One region of the Streptomyces auratus genome, then DNA from elsewhere that is predicted to be linked to it. Evidence: riboswitches for the same ligand, from Rfam matches in the RefSeq annotation. Region 1 holds a riboswitch; the other holds the start of a gene.

Region 1 (7,417 bases):
CTCAAGATCGTCAAGCGGCTGCTGGACACCGGGGTGTCGCTGCAGAACATCCGGACCGCCGTGCAGCATCTGCGGGCGCGGGGACTGGCGGATCTGACGCGGATGACGCTGATGAGCGATGGGGCGACCGTCTACGAGTGCACCTCGCCCGACCAGGTCGTGGATCTGCTCCAGGGCGGCCAGGGCGTCTTCGGGATCGCGGTGGGCGTGGTGTGGCGGGACGTGGAGGGTGCGCTGTCACAGCTCCACGGGGAGCGTGTGGACACCGGCGAGACGCTGGTCGGGAAGAACCCGCACGACGAGCTGGCGCGACGGCGCAACCGGGCCGGCTGAGCCCCCGGCGGTGAGCGCGGCCCGGCATCGGGCCGATTGTCAGTGGCATGGGGCAGCATCGGAGATGTGAGACCTGCGCCGACGATCCTGCATCTGGACATGGATGCGTTCTTCGCGGCCGCCGAACAGGCGGCCAAGCCGAGTCTGCGGGGAAAGCCCGTGGTCGTCGGCGGGATCGGGGCGCGCGGAGTGGTCTCCACGGCCTCCTACGAAGCCCGGGTGTTCGGCGTCCGCTCGGCGATGCCCACGGCCCAGGCGCGCCGGCTGTGCCCCAATGCCGCCTATCTGGCCCCTCGCTTCACGCTGTACCGCCAGGTGAGTGAGGCGGTGATGGAGCTGCTGCATGCGCTGTCACCGCTGGTGGAGCCGCTCAGCCTGGATGAGGCGTTCGTCGATCTGGAGGCCGGTGGGGTGCCGCCCCGGACCGAGGCCGTACGGGCCGTGGGGGAGCGGCTGCGGCGCGATATCCGGGTCACCACGGGGCTGACCGGCTCGGTGGGGCTCGCCGGGGCCAAGATGCTGGCGAAGATCGCGTCCGAGGCGGCCAAGCCGGACGGGCTGGTGGTCATCGAGCCCGGCACCGAGCGGGAGCTGCTGGGCCCGATGACGGTGCGGACGCTGCCCGGGGTGGGCCCGGCGACGGCCGAGACGCTGCGCCGGGCCGGGATCCACACCGTCGCGGAGACCGCGGAGGCCGGCGAGGCCGAGCTGGTGCGGCTGCTGGGCAGGGCGCACGGCGCCGGGCTCTACGCCATGGCGCTGGGCCGGGACGACCGCCCGGTGGTGGCCGAGCGGGACGCGAAGTCCATCTCGGTCGAGGACACCTTCGAGGTCGACCTGACCGACCGTGCGCGGGTGCGCAGCGAGGTGCTGCGGCTGGCCGACCGCTGCGTACAGCGGCTGCGGGCGGCAGGGCGCTCCGGGCGGACGGTGGTGATCAAGGTGCGGAACTACGACTTCTCGACGCTGACCCGCTCCGACACGCTCCGGGGGCCCACCGACGACCCTGCGGTGATCCGGGAGGCCGCCGTACGGCTGCTGGAGACGGTGGACACCACCGGCGGCGTCCGACTGCTGGGTGTGGGGGTCAGCGGGCTGGCGGACTTCACGCAGGAAGACCTGTTCGCCCAGGTGGCGACGGAGCGGGAGGCGGCGGAGACCGCGAAGGCGGCGGAGGCGGACGGTGGCGGGGCGCAGGTGCCGGAAGCCGGGGAGGAGCTGCCGAGGCGCTGGCACCCGGGCCTGGACGTCGTGCACGACGAGTACGGTGCCGGCTGGGTGCAGGGGAGCGGGGTGGGGAGAGTGACCATCCGCTTCGAAACGCCGTGGTCCGCACCGGGAAGGGTGCGGACCTTTGCTGTCGAGGACCCGGCGCTGCGGCCGGGGGAGCCCCTGCCGCTGGTGGGCGGGGGGCCGGCGGATGCTCAGTCGTCCGAGCCGGCGATCTTGCCGAAGTCGCTGTCGCCGGAACCGGGCGAGGACACCGGATCGGTGGGGGAGGAGATATCCAAGCGGTAGTGGTGGTAGAGCTGGAGCTCTTGCTCGGGGGAGAGATGGCGGCCCACGCCGAAGTCCGGCGCGTCCTTGATCAGCTTGCGGTCGTAGGGAATGTGCAGGCCCTCACCGACCATTTTGCTGGGCTCGAGGGGGACGAACGCGTCCCGGCTGAAAAGTCCGGTGCGCACGGCCGCCCACTCCGGTTCCCCCGTCGCGTCGTCGAGATAGACCTCGTCGATCGTGCCTATTTTCGCGCCGTTCCGGTCGAACGCTTTGCGGCCGATCAGGCTCCGGGGATCGATATCGGTTTGCACGGCCCCTCCAATTGGTCGCAACTGCCCTGTGACAACTACCAAACGGCACATTTCATGCCCCGGCCACTCGAAGGATCCCTCGAGTGCTGCGCTGGTAGGCTGGCGAATGGCCGTAGACCCCGTGCGGGAGAGTCCTTGTCGTTCGCGACCAGGGCGCCGAAGGAGCAAATCCTCCCCGGAATCTCTCAGGCACACGTACCGCATGGACGAGGTCACTCTGGAAAGTAGGGCGGGCCGCGGAAGGCACAGCTCCGGGACCCCTCCTCACCGACGGTGAAAGCCGGGCCGCCTCGCGCGGGCCGGTGAAGCTCTCAGGTTGAGATGACAGAGGGGGAGGCCGTCCGGGCACCCGCGCCGTGGTGCCCCTCGTAGGTCGCACCGACCAGGAGGCCCCCGCAGATGACCACCAATCGCATCTCCTTGACCGAGCTGGAAAGCGGCACCCCCTTCGCGCGCCGGCACATCGGTCCCGACCACGAGGCGCAGGCGAAGATGCTCGCGCAGGTCGGTTTCGGTTCGCTGGACGAACTGACCGCCACCGCCGTACCCGACGTGATCAAGAGCGCGGAGGCGCTCGGCCTGCCGCAGGCCCGTACCGAGGCCGAGGTCCTGGCGGAGCTGCGCGGCCTCGCGGACCGTAACCAAGTGCTGTCGTCCATGATCGGACTCGGCTACTACGGCACGTTCACCCCGACGGTGATCCTGCGGAACGTCATGGAGAACCCGGCCTGGTACACCGCGTACACGCCCTACCAGCCGGAGATCTCGCAGGGCCGCCTGGAGGCGCTGCTGAACTTCCAGACCATGGTCGCCGAGCTGACCGGGCTGCCCACCTCCGGAGCCTCCCTCCTGGACGAGGGCACCGCCGCGGCCGAGGCCATGGCGCTGTCCCGCCGGGTCGGCAAGGTCAAGCAGGGCGTCTTCCTGGTCGACGCCGACTGTCTGCCGCAGACCATCGCCGTGATCGAGACCCGCGCCGAGCCGACCGGCGTGGAGGTCGTCGTCGCCGACCTGAGCGCGGGGATTCCCGCCGAGGTCGCCGAGCGCGGCGTCTTCGGCGTGCTGCTGCAGTACCCGGGCGCCTCCGGCGCGGTCCGCGACCCGCGTGCCGTCATCGAGCAGGCTCACGAGCTGGGCGCGATCGTCACCGTCGCCGCCGATCTGCTGGCCCTGACGCTGCTGGCCTCGCCCGGCGAGCTCGGCGCGGACATCGCGGTCGGCACCACCCAGCGCTTCGGCGTCCCGATGGGCTTCGGCGGCCCGCACGCCGGCTTCATGGCCGTACGTGACCAGTTCGCCCGCAGCCTGCCCGGCCGCCTGGTGGGCGTCTCCGTCGACGCCGACGGCAGCAAGGCCTACCGCCTCGCGCTGCAGACCCGTGAGCAGCACATCCGCCGCGAGAAGGCCACCAGCAACATCTGCACCGCGCAGGTGCTGCTCGCCGTCATGGCCGGGATGTACGCCGTCTACCACGGCCCCGAGGGCCTGCGGACCATCGCCCGGCGCACCCACCGCTACGCGGCGATCCTCGCCGAGGGCCTGCGGGCCGGCGGCGTGGAGATCGTGCACGGTGCGTACTTCGACACGCTGACCGCGCGGGTGCCCGGCCGGGCGGCCGAGGTCGTCGCCGCCGCCCGGGAGGCCGGTGTCAACCTCCGGCAGGTCGACGCCGACCTGGTCGGTATCGCCTGCGACGAGACCACCGGACGCGCCGAGCTGGCCGGTGTCTGGGCTGCCTTCGGCGTGCAGGGCGACATCGAGCAGCTGGACGCGGCCGTCGCCGAAGCGCTGCCGCAGACGCTGCTGCGCGGCGACGACTACCTCAGCCACCCGGTGTTCCACCAGTACCGCTCCGAGACGGCGATGCTGCGCTATCTGCGCACCCTCGCCGACAAGGACTACGCGCTGGACCGCGGCATGATCCCGCTCGGCTCCTGCACGATGAAGCTGAACGCCACCACGGAGATGGAGCCGGTCACCTGGCCCGCCTTCGGCCAGCTGCACCCGTTCGCGCCCGCCGACCAGGCCGAGGGCTACCTCACGCTCATCCAGGAGCTGGAGGAGCGGCTGGCCGTCGTCACCGGCTACGACAAGGTCTCCCTCCAGCCGAATGCCGGATCGCAGGGCGAGCTGGCGGGCCTGCTGGCCGTCCGTGCCTACCACCGCGCCAACGGCGACGAGCAGCGCACGGTCTGCCTGATCCCGTCCTCGGCGCACGGCACCAACGCCGCCAGCGCGGTGATGGCCGGTATGAAGGTCGTCGTCGTCAAGACCGGTGAGGACGGCGAGGTCGACGCCGACGATCTGCACGCCAAGATCGACAAGCACCGGGACGAGCTCGCGGTGCTGATGGTGACCTACCCCTCCACGCACGGTGTTTTCGAGGAGCACATCACCCAGATCTGTGCGACGGTGCACGACGCCGGCGGCCAGGTCTACGTCGACGGCGCCAACCTCAATGCGCTGGTCGGCCTCGCCGAGCCCGGAAAGTTCGGCGGCGACGTCTCGCACCTCAACCTGCACAAGACCTTCTGCATCCCGCACGGCGGCGGTGGCCCCGGCGTCGGCCCGGTCGGCGTCCGCGCCCACCTGGCGCCGTATCTGCCCAACCACCCGCTGCAGCCCGCCGCGGGCCCCGAGACGGGCGTCGGGCCGATCTCCGCGGCTCCCTGGGGCTCGGCCGGCATCCTGCCGATCTCCTGGGCGTACGTGCGGCTGATGGGCGGCGAGGGCCTCAAGCGCGCCACCCAGGTCGCGGTCCTGAGCGCCAACTACATCGCCAAGCGGCTGGAGGCGCACTACCCGGTGCTCTACACCGGCCCCGGCGGCCTGGTCGCCCACGAGTGCATCATCGACGTCCGGCCGCTGACCAAGGCGACCGGCGTGAGCATCGACGACGTCGCCAAGCGGCTGATCGACTACGGCTTCCACGCGCCGACGATGTCGTTCCCCGTGGCCGGCACGCTGATGATCGAGCCGACCGAGAGCGAGGACCTCGACGAGCTGGACCGCTTCTGCGACGCGATGATCGCCATCCGGGCGGAGATCGAGAAGGTCGGCTCGGGGGAGTGGGACAAGGACGACAACCCGCTGCGCAATGCCCCGCACACCGCGGCCGCGCTCGGTGGCGACTGGGCGCACCCGTACACCCGCGAGGAGGCCGTCTTCCCGGCCGGCGTCGACGCCGCGGAGAAGTACTGGCCGCCGGTGCGCCGCATCGACGGTGCCTTCGGTGACCGGAACCTCGTCTGCTCCTGCCCGCCGCTGGACGAGTACGACAGCTGATATCGGCGAACAGCATCAAGGGCCCTCGGCAGGTGTGCCGGGGGCCCTGGTGTTTCGCGTTCCGGGCGGCCGCAGGTCAGGCGGCGGCGGTGGCCCGGGCCCGGTGCGGGGCGATGACCTGCCCGTTCGGTAGCAGTTCACCGGTGTCCTCGAAGAGCAGGACGCCATTGCAGAGCAGGCTCCAGCCCTGCTCCGGGTGGTGCGCCACGAGATGTGCGGCCTCCCGGTCGGTGGAATCTGCTGACGGGCAGGGCGGTTGGTGCTGACACATGGAAGTTGTCTTTCGCTGCGGTGTGGTGAACGTCGTCGTGCGGCGCGATGAGGTGTTCATGGCCGCTCCCCCGTTTCCTTCGGTCGGTCCCAGTGTTGCCCCACGGAGGGGATTCCGCAGGGATTTCGCAGCAGCGGTACTCACTCGATACTGACGCGTCACCCGTGCGGGCGGTTGCTCTCAATTGCACTCCTTCCCAAGAGGATTGGGAGTGGCATCCCTGGGCTAGTCCGCGTGGGTGAGCGCGACAGCGTGCCCCGTGGCCGGAAGGGGCCACGGGGCATGGACCGGCGGGACGGCGGGCGCCGGTTTTCCGCGTGCGGGCGGGGCCAGTGCGGTGTATCAGGCGGGTTCGCGCAGGAGCGGGGCCGGGGCGAGCCGCAGGGCGAGCCGGGGGAGCAGATCGGCGAGGCGCTGCGGGCGGTGCGCGGCGATCCCCGGCGGGGCGGGCGCCAGCGGCACCAGCAGGTCACCGGCCGCGGGCAGTCCCTCGGCGCCGTCGGAGGCGGTGTCGTGATGCAGCCACAGGGTGAGCATGTACAGCTCGGGGACGGACAGCAGCCGCGGCTGGAGGGGCGTGGTGAGCGCCTCGGCCTGGGCGAGGGCCTGCTCGGTCGCGGCGACGTAGGGGCCGCCGCAGAAGCGCGCGAAGGTCCAGCCGTCGGCAGTGAGCCGGGCCTCGGCGGTCGCCACGGCACGCTCTCCGCCGCGGACCAGGAACCGCCAGCCCACCAAATGGGTGTGCGGGGTGCCGCCGGGTCGGCTGATGTCGTCCCAGACGTGCACCGGCAGCGGGTGATCGGGGCTGAGCGGCCCCTGATGGGTGCGGAGTGCGGAGACCGGGGCCTCGCGGACCGCGCCGGGAGAGCCGAGGGCGGCGAGGACGCTGCGCAGGGCGGGCGCAGGGGCAGGGGCAAGGAGCAGCGGCATGATGGGTCGCCTCTCACTTCGAGACACGGTGCGGCGCGGCGGGTGCAGACGGCGCTGTCTGCGGGCGGGGTCAGAGCGTGGACGGCCGGGGCTGCGGCGCGGCGGGGTCAACCGCTGGGCCCCCGTGGCGGTGGAAACACCGGGACACTGGGCGCCAAGTCTCTGCCTCGTAAGCGGAGTTTATACGACGTATGTTCTGAAAGAGTTTCGGCTACCGGCCTTGCGGATTTTCGGCAAGGTGAAATCCAGACCCCTGCGCGAGGTGTTTTCCGCCGCTTTGTGCAGCGGATTTCTGAGGCCACCTCGTATTCCCTGACCGACGCGGTAGGCCGGATCTCGCCGGTGATTCTCACCGGAGAAATGCGGGGGGCGAGGACCGCCGAGATATGCCTGTGGGGCATGCCGGAGGCTGCACCACTTCGAGCCTATCGGCAGCCGCCCGTCCCCGACGCGTTATCGATCAGATTGCCGGGGCATCATCGACCGTAGCGCGAGCCCCGACGGTGTCGGGGACGGCCCCAAGCAGCCCGTGGTAGCGGGCCGTTCACTCGAGGAAGGACCCTTCGATGGGGGAGAAGGTCGCCGCGGACGGGATCGACCTGGCGGACCGGGAGCGTTATCGAAGAAAGCTTCACGAGTGCCTTGAGGGATTGCAGAGGCTCCTGCGCGAGAAGCGATTCGACCGTCCCAGGAATCTCATGGGGCTGGAGATCGAACTCAATCTCGCCGGCGCCGACGGGCTGCCCCGCATGATGAACTCTCAAGTTCTTGAACGCATCGCCAGCGG
Region 2 (7,417 bases), on a different contig from region 1:
GAGGTAGGCACCGACCTCGTCGGCGATCCGGCGGAACGCGGCGAAGTCCAGCTGGCGGGGGTAGGCGGACCAGCCGGCCACGATCAGCTTGGGGCGGTGCTCCTTGGCGAGGCGCTCGACCTCCTCCATGTCGACCAGGTTGGTCTTCTCGTCGACGTGGTAGGGCACCACGTTATAGAGCTTGCCGCTGAAGTTGATCTTCATGCCGTGGGTCAGGTGCCCGCCGTGGGCGAGGTTGAGACCCAGGATGGTGTCGCCCGGCTTGATGAGGGCGAACATGGCGGCGGCGTTGGCCTGCGCGCCGGAGTGCGGCTGGACGTTGGCGGCCTCGGCGCCGAAGAGGGCCTTGATGCGGTCGATGGCGATCTGCTCGACGACATCGACGTGCTCACAGCCGCCGTAGTAGCGGCGGCCGGGGTAGCCCTCGGCGTACTTGTTGGTGAGGACGGAGCCCTGGGCCTCCATGACGGCGACGGGGGCGAAGTTCTCCGACGCGATCATTTCGAGGGTGGACTGCTGGCGGTGGAGTTCGGCGTCGACGGCGGCGGCGACATCGGGGTCGAGCTCATGGAGGGAGCTGTTCAGAAGCGACATGAGTCTTTCCTGGGGAGTCAGGGGGCGCGATGGGTCCCCCGGAGTCCGGGGGAGCGTCCACTCGGGCGGTGGCGGACGGGGAGCCGGCGGCTCAGCTCTGGATGAACGCGGCGTACTCGTCGGCCGAGAGCAGCTCGGCCGGCTCACCGCTGGTCTTCACCTTGAACAGCCAACCGCCCTCGAACGGGGCGGAGTTCACCAGCGAGGGGTCGTTGACGACGTCCTCGTTGATCTCGGTGATCTCCCCGTCGACGGGCGAGTAGAGATCGCTGACCGACTTGGTCGACTCCAGCTCGCCGCAGGTCTCACCCGCCGCGACCGTGGTACCGACCTCGGGGAGCTGCACATAGACGACGTCGCCGAGCGCGTTGGCCGCGTGCTCGGTGATGCCGACCGTCGAGACGCCTTCCTCGGCGCCCGACAGCCACTCGTGCTCCTTGCTGTAGCGCAGCTGCTGGGGGTTGCTCATGGCTCGATTCTCCTGTACGCGAGGGTGTGGTCGTGAAGCGGGTCGCCCCTGGCGGAGCCAAGGGGAGGTTCTTGCACAGTGCGACGCGCGGGTGCGCGCCGTGGCCGGCTCCCGGCGGGAGCGGTCCGCTACTTCTGCCGCTTGTAGAAGGGCAGCGCGGTGACCTCGTACGGCTCATGGCTTCCACGGATGTCCACGCAGACACCCTCGGTGCCCGGTGTGGCGTAGGCCGCGTCGACATAGGCGATGGCGATCGGCTTGCCCAGGGTGGGGGAGGGCGCCCCGGAGGTGACCTCGCCGATGACCGTGCCGTCGGCGCTGACGACCGGGTAGCCCGCGCGCGGGACTCGGCGGCCCTCGGCGACCAGACCCACCAGCTTGCGCGGCGGGTTCGTCTCGGCGCGCTCGGCGGCCGCCGCCAGCGCGGCGCGGCCCACGAAGTCACCGTTGTTGGTGGTCTTCTCGAACTTCACGACCCGGCCCAGGCCCGCGTCGAACGGCGTGGTCGCGGTGGTGAGCTCGTGCCCGTACAGCGGCATGCCCGCCTCCAGGCGCAGGGTGTCGCGGCAGGACAGACCGCAGGGCACCAGCCCGGCGTCCTTGCCGGCCGCGGACAGCGCCTCCCACAGGGCGACCGCGTCCGCCGGCCGGACGAACAGCTCGAAGCCGTCCTCGCCGGTGTAGCCGGTACGGGCGATCAGCGCCTCGACGCCGGCGACCGTGCCGGGCAGGCCCGCGTAGTACTTCAGGCCGTCCAGGTCGGCGTCGGTCAGCGCCTTGAGGATGCCGGGGGACTCCGGGCCCTGCACCGCGAGCAGTGCGTAGGCGTCGCGGTCGTCGCGGATCGCGGCGTCGAAACCGCCGGCCCGCGCGCTCAGCGCGTCCAGCACCACCTGGGCGTTGGAGGCGTTGGCGACCACCATGTACTCCTGGTCGGCCAGGCGGTAGACGATCAGGTCGTCGAGGATGCCGCCCTCGGCTTCACAGATCATGGTGTAGCGGGCGCGGCCGGTCTTCACGCCGCCGATGTTGCCGACCAGCGCGTAGTCGAGGAGATCGGCGGCCTGCGGGCCGGTGACGGTGATCTCGCCCATGTGGGAGAGGTCGAAGAGGCCGGCGCGGGTACGGACGGCGACATGCTCGTCGCGCTCGCTGCTGTAGCGCAGCGGCATGTCCCAGCCGGCGAAGTCGGTCATGGTCGCGCCGAGCGCGCGATGGGTGGCATCCAAGGCAGTACGACGGGGGGCAGCAGTCATGGTTCCGGGCTCCCGGGCATGGGTGAGAGGACGTTCTCCCCATCTGTCATCGGAACCTGAGAGGTTCACCGGGATCCTGCGAACGGACCCGGTTTGCACCTTGGGTGGAGCCATCCCGTAGGCCGGGCGGTGACTCGCTTTTCAGATCTGCCTCGCCCGTGCGGTATAGGGGCCTGAGAGATTCAAGGGAGGACTTGCTCCTTCGGCGCCCCGCCTTGGCGGCCGGGGACTCTCCCGCGCGGGTTCAAGCGGCCGGTATGGAGTTGGCGGTGCACAAGTGAGACGCGGTGTGCACGTGGCGGCCACATCATTGCACGGGATCGCCCGATACAGCAGCCCTGGTGGGCGGCCGGCCCATGACGTGGGCAGATCGGACAACCACCTTGATGGGCATTACCTTTTCTTGACACTCTGCGGGTACGGGACGGACTCGAACCGGAACAGAACCGGACGGGGAGGGTGATCACGGTGCACGGAGAAGCGGCATACGGTGCCACTTCAGGGGTCGTGTCTGCCGAAGCCGTACGTCCCGGCGCCGTGCCGGGGGCGGCCGCCGCCGTGTCCCGCGGCGGCCGTCCGCGGCGCAGGGTCCTGCGGCCCGGCCGCCGCGCCGGGGTCGTGGATCTGCGGGGCGCGGGGCGGGCGCGCGGCGCGGTCGAGCTGCGGTTCCCGGCCGGCGATCTGGTGGTGGTCTCCGGGCTGCCGGGCAGCGGCAAGAGCACCCTGATGCAGCGCGTGGTGCCGCCGCTGGACCGGCGCGGCGCCCTGGTGCACCGCATCGATTCGCAGGACGTCCGCGAGCGCTGGGAGCGCGGCCGGCTGCGCCGGCTGCCCTACGCCCTCTACCGCCCGCTGGTCCGGGCCGCCCACTATCTGGCGCTGCGCCGCGCGCTGCGCTCCGGCGACAGCGTGGTGGTGCACGACTGCGGGACCCTGGCGTGGGTGCGCGGCTGGCTCGCCCGGGCGGCGGTGCGCGGCGGCCGCGGACTGCATCTGGTGCTGCTCGATGTGCCGCCGGAGGTGGCGCTGTCCGGCCAGGAGTCGCGCGGGCGCGGGGTGTCGGGGTACGCCTTCGCGCGGCACCGCGGGGCGGTGGGCAGGCTGGTCGGCGCGGCGGAGGCGGCCCGGCTGCCGTACGGGGTCGGCTCGGCGGTCCTTCTCGACCGGCGGGCGGCGAACACCCTGGAGACGATCGGCTTCGACTGAGCGGAGCCGACCGCAGCGGGCCCGTGCCCCGCGGGTTTCTCCGCGCGCTTTCTCGTCTAGGGTCGACGGCCAGAAGGTGCGGTTTGGAACGGGTGGATTGACATGACATTTCCGGAGCAGGGGATACCGCAGCTGGCGTGGCCGGCGAACGAACTCGAAGAGGTCCTGGCCGCCGCGGTCGGGCATCCCGGCGCGGGCGGCCGGATCGTCGAGGTCCTGGGCCGCAGCCGGGTGTGGGTGCCGTTGCCCAACGGCGGCGGCCCGCAGAGCGCGGGCCCCGGCGCCCGCGGCCTCGATCTGCCCACCCTCGAACTCGACGGTGCGCCCTACGTCCCGGTCTACAGCTCCGAGCAGGAGTTCCTGCGGGTGGTCGGCTCGCACCTGTCCTTCACCGTCGCCCCGGCACGGGAGTTCGCCCGCGGACTGCCGCCGCAGGTCGGTATCGCGGTCAACCCCGACGGCACGATAGGCGTCCCGCTGCCGCCCGCCGCGGTCTGCGAACTCTGCCGGGCCGGCCGGCAGGCCGGGGACGGTCTGCCGAGCGGCGGCCGGGTGCGGCTCTTCGAACCGGACTGGCAGCACGAGCCGGTGGACTTCCTCGCCGCCGCCGGACTGGAGTTCTCCGCCGCCGGAATTGTCCTGACTGCCCGGCGTGCCCTGGCAAGTGTCGAGGGCGACACGCCCGCGCTGTTCGTCGGTGTTCAGGTCGCCGCCGACCCCGCCGCAGTGCACGACGGCACGGCCCGCGAGGCGGTACTGTCAGCCCTTGGACGTGCGCTCGGCGCCGTACCGGTGCCCTGGCCCGTGCAGCTCGTCATGCTCGATCTCGCCCAGGGGGACCCGGTCGCCGACTGGATGCTGGAGCGTGTGCGCCCCTTCTTCTCTCGGCACCACTCGTAAGCTGGTTGGATGACGGGCGGGCGCACCCACACGTGCCCTGCTGACAGAAGGGACGGACGACGTGAGCGCGGGTGCGCATCAGGGGCCGGCGGCGGCCGGGCAGCTGGAGCAGCTGCTCCAGCAGGTCTCGCCCGGCCGTTACGACGCCTATGAGGCACTGCTGCACGCGCTCGCCGCGGGCCAGGTCTGGATGCTGCTCTGGCAGGGCAGGGCCGGTGCGCCCGACGCGCAGTACGGCAACATGGAGGTCGACGGCCTCGGCTATGCACCCTGTGTGACCTCGGCGCCCGAGCTCGCCGCCTCCGGCTGGAACCGCGACCACGAAGTGGTCACCGGCCCCGAGATCGCCGCCGCGCTCTTCCCCGACCGCTGGGGCCTGTGGCTCAACCCGCACGCCCCCGGGGGCGGCGTCGGCATCCCCTGGCTGGATCTGCGCCGGATCGCCGGCGGCCTCGACCGGCTGCCCGCCGGGCCGTTGCGGATCTCGGAGCCGGTCATCGACATCCCGCAGTTCTATGCGCTGCTCGCGCAGAACGCCCACCGGACGCCCGCCGTCCGGTCGCTGCGCCGGGCCTGGGTGCAGCCCGCGCTCGGTGCCCCGTATCTGGCGGTCGGTCTGGATCTGTACGACACCGGCCAGCAGGCGGTGGATTCGGCGCGGTTGATGATCCAGCAGTCGATCGGCGCGGTGCCGGACGGGCTGCCGGTCTCCACGGTCGCGATGAACGACGAGTACGACCCGGTCGCCCTGTGGATGCGGGCCTCCACGCGCCCCTTCTTCGACCGTGACGGCTACGCCCAGCAGCAGCCCCCCGCCGCCTCGTACGGCTACGGCTACCCGCGCCCGTACTGATACGTCGCGGCGCGTCGGTCCGACGCCCTTTCCGGGATGAATTCTCCCGCTATGACCCGCGGTTGAGGCCCTCTCGCGCGGTGGTGCGCCCCGCTCAGACCGCGTTGTTGTCCGTATAACGGAAAGCCGCGGGCCACATCACAGTTACGCATCCTTTCCCGACCGGGTCTGGTGAGTGATCGCAACTCGGATGAAGACTCCGGCAGCAGAGGACCTCGGTTCTTTCTACGAGTGTCATCCCGCACGACGTCACGCGAATCCCCGAATTCCACCGCGCGAATTTCCGGGAAATCCGCAGGACTTGCACCAGTGATGTGAAGCAGGCCGCTATGCGGCGGGGATGTGGGCCGGTCACTGCCGGCCGAGAGGGGTCAAGGCACCGTGACCGCACCGATCGAGACCACCGGGGCGGCTGCCCAGGCGCAGCCGGAAGCGGTGCTGAAAGGCGTGGAAGGAAAGCGGATCGAGGGGCGTTCGCTCGGTCAGATCGCCTGGCTGCGCTTCCGGCGGGACAAGGTCGCGGTGGCCGGTGCCATCGTTGTCATCCTGCTCGTCCTCGTCGCCTCGCTCTCCCGGCCGCTCCAGGCGCTGCTGGGGCTGGACCCCGACAACCCGAACCAGGCGCTGATCGACCCCAACACCACCCTTCCCAAGGGCGACGTGGGCGGCATGAGCGCGGACCATCCGCTCGGCGTGGACCCGAAGTTCGGCCGCGATCTGCTCGCCCGGGTCCTGGAGGGCTCCTGGGTGTCGCTGATCGTGGCGTTCGGCGCGACCTTGCTGTCGGTCGCCCTCGGCACCGTCCTCGGGGTGGTCGCGGGCTTCTACCGCGGGCGGGTGGACGCCTTCATCAGCCGGATGATGGATGTCTTCCTGGCCTTCCCGCTGCTGCTGTTCGCCATCGCGATCTCCGCCTCGCTGCAGGGCGGCGCCTTCGGCCTGGAGGGCCTGCCGCTGCACATCTCGGTGCTGATCTTCGTGATCGGCTTCTTCAACTGGCCGTACATGGGGCGGATCGTGCGCGCCCAGACGCTCTCGCTGCGGGAGCGCGAATTCGTCGACGCCGCCCGCGGCATGGGTGCGCGCGGCCCGTTCATCCTCTTCCGGGAGCTGCTGCCCAACCTGGTGGGGCCGATCATCGTCTACTCCACCCTGCTGATCCCCTCCAACATCCTCTTCGAGGCGGCCCTGAGCTTCCTCGGCGTGGGCATCCAGCCGCCCCAGGCGTCCTGGGGCGGGATGCTCAACCAGGCGGTCAAGTACTACGAGGTCGACCCCCAGTACATGATCGTCCCCGGCCTCGCGATCTTCGTCACCGTGCTCGCCTTCAACCTGCTCGGTGACGGTCTGCGGGACGCATTGGACCCGCGCAGCCGCTGACGGCGGTGCGGGGCGCCCGCTCACATGTCCCACCTGCGTTTTTGATGTTGACCTTTCTCGACGAACGAAGGGGCACCGACCATCATGCGAAGGTCAGTTCCGGTCGCTGCGGTTGCGGCCATCACCAGTGCGGGCCTTTTGCTGGCCGGCTGTAGCGGGGGCAAGGATTCCGGAAGCGGTTCGGGCGAGGCGAACGCCGCCACCAAGGGCGTCGTCAACGCTTCGGACGCGAAGGGGGGCACGGTCACCTACGCGATCAGTGACGCCCCCGAGTCGTTCGACCCGGGCAACACCTACTACGCCTTCGTCTACAACTTCAGCCGGCTCTACGCGCGCCCGCTGACCACCTTCAAACCGGGTCCCGGCAGCAAGGGCAACGAGCTGGTCCCGGACCTCGCCGAGTCGATGGGCAAGGCCAGCGACGGCGGCAAGACCTGGACGTACAAGCTCCGCAAGGGCGTCAAGTACGAGGACGGTACCGAGGTCACCTCGCAGGACGTCAAGTACGCCGTCGAGCGCAGCAACTTCGCGCGCGACACCCTCTCGCTGGGCCCGAACTACTTCCAGCAGTTCCTCCAGGACAACGACGGCGGCGGCTACAAGGGCCCCTACAAGGACAAGGGCAAGGCCGGGCTGAAGTCCATCGAGACCCCGGACGCGCAGACGGTCGTCTTCCACCTCAAGAAGCCGTTCGCCGAGTTCGACTACCTGGTCAGCGCCCCGCAGACCGCCCCGGTCCCGCAGGCCAAGGACAAGGGC

The links. A riboswitch is a leader RNA that binds a small molecule or an ion and turns the genes downstream of it on or off. The one in region 1 is predicted to bind glycine.
Region 2: another riboswitch for glycine. It lies ahead of gcvT (glycine cleavage system aminomethyltransferase GcvT); the one in region 1 lies ahead of gcvP (aminomethyl-transferring glycine dehydrogenase).

What each region holds. Positions count from the first base shown of each region.
Region 1 covers NZ_JBNGCB010000001.1:986,737-994,153, reverse strand. Annotated here, with positions in the region: gene BKA18_RS04090 (MerR family transcriptional regulator) at 1-333, shown strand, start outside; gene BKA18_RS04085 (DNA polymerase IV) at 400-1,851, shown strand; gene BKA18_RS04080 (PRC-barrel domain-containing protein) at 1,758-2,144, opposite strand; glycine riboswitch at 2,259-2,355, shown strand; gene gcvP (aminomethyl-transferring glycine dehydrogenase) at 2,544-5,429, shown strand; gene BKA18_RS04070 (DUF5999 family protein) at 5,506-5,700, opposite strand; gene BKA18_RS04065 (hypothetical protein) at 6,043-6,630, opposite strand; gene BKA18_RS04060 (glutamate-cysteine ligase family protein) at 7,197-7,417, shown strand, end outside.
Region 2 covers NZ_JBNGCB010000003.1:1,281,407-1,288,823, forward strand. Annotated here, with positions in the region: gene glyA (serine hydroxymethyltransferase) at 1-594, opposite strand, end outside; gene gcvH (glycine cleavage system protein GcvH) at 686-1,063, opposite strand; gene gcvT (glycine cleavage system aminomethyltransferase GcvT) at 1,192-2,319, opposite strand; glycine riboswitch at 2,471-2,566, opposite strand; gene BKA18_RS25355 (AAA family ATPase) at 2,827-3,525, shown strand; gene BKA18_RS25360 (enhanced serine sensitivity protein SseB) at 3,628-4,425, shown strand; gene BKA18_RS25365 (enhanced serine sensitivity protein SseB C-terminal domain-containing protein) at 4,487-5,278, shown strand; gene BKA18_RS25370 (ABC transporter permease) at 5,660-6,658, shown strand; gene BKA18_RS25375 (ABC transporter substrate-binding protein) at 6,743-7,417, shown strand, end outside.